One region of the Bradyrhizobium sp. Ken64 genome, then DNA from elsewhere that is predicted to be linked to it. Evidence: predicted binding sites of a transcription regulator. Region 1 holds the regulator's gene; the other holds the start of a gene.

Region 1 (3,207 bases):
GTTCCGCGGTGCCCTGGACTTCGATGATGCGGCCATCGCCCGTCATGACGAAATTGGCGTCGGTATCGGCTTCGGAGTCCTCGGCATAGTCGAGGTCGAGCACGGGCGTGCCCTTGTAGATGCCGCAGGAGATCGCGGCGACGTTGTCGCGCAACACATTGGCCTTCACCATGTTGCGCGCCTTCATCCAGCTGACGCAATCGGCGAGCGCGACCCAGGCACCGGTGATCGAGGCCGTGCGGGTGCCGCCGTCGGCCTGGAGCACGTCGCAGTCGACCGTGATCTGGCGTTCGCCAAGCGCTTCGAGATTGATGATGGTGCGCAGCGAGCGGCCGATCAGGCGCTGAATTTCGACGGTGCGGCCGCTCTGCTTTCCGGCGGAGGCCTCGCGGCGGGTGCGTTCCGAGGTCGCGCGCGGCAGCATGCCGTATTCGGCGGTGACCCAGCCGCGGCCCTGGCCCTTCAGCCATGGCGGCAGGCGGTCTTCCAGCGTGGCGGTGACCAGCACGTGAGTGTCGCCGAATTTCACCAGGCACGAACCTTCCGCATATTTGACCACGCCGCGCTCCAGCGTCACGGGGCGCAGTTCGTCGGGCGCACGGCGGCTTGGCCGCATGGGAAATCCTCCAAAACTCTCGGAAAAGGGCTGTTGGCGGTGCTTGTAGGGGGGGTGAGGGTGGGCGGCAAGGGGGAAGATCGAGGCCTTCTTCACCTGCGATTTTCAATCCGCCAACGCCACGCTTGTCAGAAGCGTCCGGGATAGACAAATTACCTGTATCTTAGAGGAGTTACGGTCTGTGGCCCATCACGATCCGATCCATCTGATCGCGCCGCGCGCGGGCCTTGCCCAGCTCAACGAGCGTTCCCGCGACATCTTTCGTCAAATCGTCGAAAGCTATCTGGCGACCGGGGAGCCGGTGGGCTCGCGCAATATTTCGCGCTTGATCGCCATGCCGCTGTCGCCCGCCTCGGTCCGCAACGTCATGGCCGACCTGGAACAGCTCGGCCTGATCTATGCCCCGCACACTTCCGCCGGCCGGTTGCCGACGGAACTCGGCCTGCGCTTCTTCGTCGATGCCCTGATGCAGGTCGGCGACCTCAATGACGGTGAACGGCAGGCGATCCAGAGCCAGTTGACCTCCGTCGGCCACGCGCAATCGGTCGAGGCCGCCCTCGAGGAGGCATTGACGCGGCTCTCCGGCCTGACCCGCGCAGCCGCCGTCGTGCTGACGCCGAAATCCAATGCGCGGCTGAAACATATCGAATTCGTCCGGTTGGAACCGGAAAAGGCATTGGTGATCCTGGTCGGCGAGGACGGGCAGGTCGAAAACCGCGTGTTGACGCTGCCGCCGGGGGTTCCATCCTCGGCGTTGACCGAAGCCGGCAACTTCCTCAATGCGCGGATCCGGGGCCGGACCCTGGCCGAGGCCCGGCTGGAGCTCGAGACCGCGCTCGGAGAGGCGCGCACCGAGCTCGATCAGCTGACCCACAAGGTGATCTCGGCCGGCATCGCCAGCTGGTCGGGCGGCGAGAACGAGGACCGGCAGCTCATCGTCCGCGGTCACGCCAATCTGCTCGAGGATTTGCATGCGCTGGAGGATCTCGAGCGCGTTCGCCTGCTGTTCGACGATCTCGAGACCAAGCGCGGCGTGATCGACCTGCTCGGCCGCGCCGAAACCGCGGAAGGCGTGCGGATCTTCATCGGCAGTGAGAACAAGCTGTTTTCGCTGTCGGGCTCGTCCACCATCATCTCGCCCTATCGGGATGCCGCCGGCCATATCGTCGGCGTTTTGGGCGTGATCGGGCCGACGCGGCTGAATTATGCCCGCGTGATCCCGACCGTGGACTACGCTGCCCGCATCGTCAGCCGGCTCCTGGGGGGCTGACCGGCGTCTCCCCCGATCACGGGCGCTTGATTTTCGGCGCCCGAAGCACGATATCCGGGCCAGAAACCCCCTGAGACGAATGCGAAAAGAGAGCCGATGACCGATCGAGACCGGCAACCCGAAGACACGAGTGCTGCGGCCGGCGAGCCCGTGGTGTCAAAACCCTACATCATGCCCGACGATCCCGAGCCCGGCTCGGTCGAGCTTTTGCAGAAGGAAGTCGCTGAGGCGCGCGACCGCATGCTGCGGACGCTGGCCGAGATGGAGAATTTGCGCAAGCGCACCGCCAAGGAGGTCGCTGACGCCAAGCTCTACGGCGTCACGGGCTTTGCCCGCGACGTGCTCGACATCGCCGACAACCTCCAGCGCGCGCTCGATGCCGTTCCGGCCGAAGCCCGTGCGACGGCCGATGCAGGCCTCGCCTCGCTGATCGAGGGCGTCGAGTTGACCGAGCGCTCGCTGCTCAGCGCGCTGGAAAAACACGGCGTGAAGAAGTTCGATCCTCTGGGCCAGAAGTTCGACCCGAACTTCCAGCAGGCGATGTTCGAGGTGCCCGATGCATCGGTACCCGCGGGCACCGTCGTGCAGGTCATGCAGGCCGGCTACACCATCGGCGAGCGCGTGCTGCGTCCCGCCTTGGTCGGTGTCGCCAAGGGCGGCGCCAAGGCCGCGCCCGCTGCCAACAGCAACGAGCCGAACGGCGCGGGCAACTGATCCTCATGGCGAGAAGGCGCGTCAGCGCCGTCTCGAACCATGCGGCCGAGCAGCAGCAACAGGGCCTTCACCCTTCGAGACGCGCGCGAAGAAGCGCGCTCCTCAGGACGAGGGTCTTGCAGTTCGATCGCGCCTCTTACGCGCTCGCCGCGATATCCGCAGACTGGATCCGCTTCACGCCAGCCTTGGCCATGTCGGCCCAGGCTTTTGCGAGCGAACCCTGATTGTCGATGCCGCGGCACGCGTCTTCCACCACATAGACCTCGAAGCCCGCCTTGCGCGCGTCCAGCGCGGTCCAGGCGACGCAGAAATCCGTCGCCAGCCCCGCGACGAAGACGCGCTTGATCTTGCGCGCCTTCAGATAGCCGGCAAGGCCGGTCGAGGTCTTGCCGTCGGCTTCGAGAAAGGCCGAATAGCTGTCGACGTCCTTGTGAAAACCCTTGCGGATGATGAGCTCGGCGTGCGGGATCGCAAGGTCCTTCGAGAGCGCGGCGCCGTCGGTGCCCTGCACGCAATGGTCGGGCCACAGCACCTGCTTGCCGTAGGGAAGATCGACGGTCTCGAACGGCTTCTTGCCGGCGTGGACTGACGCAAAGGAAACATGGCC
Region 2 (3,207 bases), on a different contig from region 1:
GGATAGCGAACTGAGGCTCGTGGTTATCGATTCCTGGCTCGCGCTTCGCGCGCCCCGGAATGACACCGAATAACAAAAACCCCGGCATCGCTGCCGGGGTTTCGCATTTTGTCGTTTGCCGGAATGGCTGGATCAGAAATCCATGCCGCCCATGCCGCCGCCCGGGGGCATCGCCGGACCGGCGCCGCCCTTCTTGGGCAGCTCGGCGACCATGGCTTCCGTGGTGATCAAGAGAGCCGCAACCGAGGCTGCGTTCTGGATCGCGGTACGGACCACCTTGGTCGGGTCGATGATGCCCTTCTTGACGAGGTCGACATATTCGCCGGTCTGGGAGTCGAAGCCGTAGGCGTACGACTTGTTCTCGAGGACCTTGCCGACGATGACGGAGCCGTCTTCACCGGCATTGATCGCGATCTGGCGAGCGGGCGCGGAGAGCGCCTTGCGCACGATCTCGACGCCGGTCTTCTGGTCGTCGTTCTTGGTGCGCAGGCCCTTGAGCTGCTCGGAGGCACGGAGCAAGGCGACGCCGCCGCCCGGGACGATGCCTTCTTCCACAGCCGCGCGAGTCGCATGCATCGCGTCATCAACGCGATCCTTGCGCTCCTTCACCTCGACCTCGGTCGCGCCGCCGACGCGGATCACCGCGACGCCGCCAGCGAGCTTGGCAAGACGCTCCTGGAGCTTCTCACGGTCGTAGTCCGAGGTGGTTTCCTCGATCTGCGCCTTGATCTGAGCCACGCGCGCTTCGATGTCGGCCTTCTTGCCGGCGCCGTTGACGATCGTGGTGTTCTCCTTGTCGATCATCACCTTCTTGGCGCGACCGAGCATGTTGAGCGTGACGTTCTCGAGCTTGATGCCGAGATCTTCCGAGATCGCCTGGCCACCGGTCAGGATCGCGATGTCCTGCAGCATGGCCTTGCGGCGATCACCGAAGCCCGGAGCCTTGACGGCAGCGACCTTCAGGCCGCCACGCAGACGGTTCACGACCAGGGTCGCAAGCGCTTCGCCTTCGACGTCCTCTGCGACGATGACCAGCGGCTTGCCGGTCTGCACCACGGCCTCGAGCAGCGGCAGCAGCTCGTTCAGCGATGAGAGCTTCTTCTCGTTGATGAGGATGTAGGCGTCGTCCATCTCAACGCGCATCTTGTCGGCGTTGGTGACGAAGTAGGGCGAGATGTAGCCGCGGTCGAACTGCATGCCCTCGACGACGTCGAGTTCGGTCTCGAGCGACTTGGCTTCCTCGACGGTGATGACACCCTCGTTGCCGACCTTCTTCATGGCGTCGGCGAGGAACTTGCCGATCTCTGCGTCACCGTTGGCCGAGATGGTGCCGACCTGGGCGATCTCGTCGTTCGAGGTGACCTTCTTGGAGTTCTTGACGAGGTCCGCAACGACGGCTTCGACCGCGAGGTCGATACCGCGCTTCAGATCCATCGGGTTCATGCCGGCGGCAACCGACTTGGCGCCTTCGCGCACGATCGCCTGGGCCAGCACGGTGGCGGTGGTGGTGCCGTCGCCGGCCGCGTCGGCGGACTTGGAAGCGACTTCGCGCACCATCTGCGCGCCCATGTTCTCGAACTTGTCCTCGAGCTCGATCTCCTTGGCGACGGTGACGCCGTCCTTGGTGATGCGGGGAGCGCCGAACGACTTGTCGAGCACGACATTGCGGCCCTTCGGACCGAGCGTGACCTTCACCGCGTTGGCGAGAATGTCGACGCCGCGAAGCATCTTGTCGCGCGCATCGACGGAGAATTTGACTTCTTTAGCTGCCATCTGGATTTTTTCCTTAGGTGTTTAACTGGATGAGAGAGGGGCTCTTAGGCCGCCTTCTTCTTGGAAGCGGGGACGTCGAGGACGCCCATGATGTCGCTTTCCTTCATGATCAGCAGGTCGACGTTGTCGATCTTGACCTCGGTGCCGGACCACTTGCCGAACAGCACGCGGTCGCCGACCTTCAGGTCGATCGGGATCAGCTTGCCAGCTTCGTCGCGGCCACCCGGGCCGACGGCGACGATCTCGCCCTGCGAGGGCTTTTCCTTCGCCGTGTCGGGAATGATGATGCCGCCAGCGGTCTTCTCTTCTGCGTCGATGCGCTTGACCACGACGCGGTCGTGAAGCGGACGGAAATTCATGCAGTTCTCCTAAGCTTTTGCACGAGTTGGAAATTTTGGATTGTTAGCAGTCTGTGCCGGCGAGTGCTAGCACAGGCACAGCTGAGATAAGGCAGGATTTTGGCGGGAGCAAGGGCTTGTAGCAGAAAAATAGCACTCGGAAGCGCCGCCTGCCAAAATCTCTTTCCATCGTTAATCGCGCTCGGCGCCCGTATTAGCACGGAGCTGTATCTGCTGCTAACGCATTGAATTTCAACAGCTTGTTAAACTTTTGGGCTTGAGATGGATTGTCAGTTTGCGTCACATTTCTCTCATGTGAGCGCATCAGCAGCGGGTGGCTCTTAAGGCGCACCGGAAAGCCACCCCTTGAATGCGCTCCTGCAAAGGAGGTTGGCATGGGCTTGCGGAGTGGAGCCGTTTCGGACGATTTCCGGAAACAGCTGCTGGGTTACGGAATGACGACCGCGCAGATTCTCTATCGGATGCCGGATCATCCCTCACTGCTCCAGACTTACGTCTGGCAGGACTACGACATGTTTCCGAAATTTCCGGCGCTGAAGGATTTCCTGGCGTTCTGGCAGGAAAAGCTCGACGGACCGCTTCACTCGGTGACAGTGGCGCATTCCAAGCTGATCAAGCCGGCCGAGTTGCGCGCGGTGGACGGCGTGTTCCGGCTGCATTGAAGGCGAGCGCGGGGCTGCAGGGTGGGTTGCCGTCAGCGTAACCCACCATGCTTCAACGGTTGCGGAAAGAAGTGGTGGGTACGTTAGCGCTAACCCACCCTGCGATTTCGCATTCTGTGCTAGCCTCTCCCCATAACAAAAGGGGAGACCGCCCATGGCCAAGAAAGCAAAATCGCGTAGCGCATCGCAGGCGGCGGTGAAGAAGCGAAGCGGGGCCAAACCCGCCGCACGATCCTTGGCGCGCAAGGCGGTGAAGGCGAAAGCTCGCGCGACACCGGCAAAGTCATCCGTCAAGAAACCGGCGCGCCCCAAGCAGCGCATTGCGATCAGCCATCACCGCGAGGAAGACTTCAAGGCCGACGGTCTGCGCACCTACGCGAAGTATCGCGATCTCGGCATCGCCGCCGCGAGCC

The links. The regulator HrcA, encoded in region 1, represses chaperone genes, less so after heat shock. The targets are predictions, from matches to a motif close to GTTAGCACTCNCNNNNNGNGAGTGCTAAC.
Region 2: the regulator HrcA is predicted to act here: its motif matches at 2,175-2,203, upstream of AC0L2F_RS13310 (co-chaperone GroES).

Annotation. Positions count from the first base shown of each region.
Region 1 covers NZ_JBVVPA010000007.1:199,643-202,849, forward strand. Annotated here, with positions in the region: gene rph (ribonuclease PH) at 1-616, opposite strand, end outside; gene hrcA (heat-inducible transcriptional repressor HrcA) at 798-1,886, shown strand; gene grpE (nucleotide exchange factor GrpE) at 1,983-2,600, shown strand; gene pncA (bifunctional nicotinamidase/pyrazinamidase) at 2,737-3,207, opposite strand, start outside.
Region 2 covers NZ_JBVVPA010000006.1:199,686-202,892, forward strand. Annotated here, with positions in the region: gene AC0L2F_RS13300 (GIY-YIG nuclease family protein) at 1-14, shown strand, start outside; gene groL (chaperonin GroEL) at 133-1,773, opposite strand; gene AC0L2F_RS13310 (co-chaperone GroES) at 1,818-2,132, opposite strand; gene AC0L2F_RS13315 (usg protein) at 2,507-2,794, shown strand; gene AC0L2F_RS13320 (cupin domain-containing protein) at 2,949-3,207, shown strand, end outside.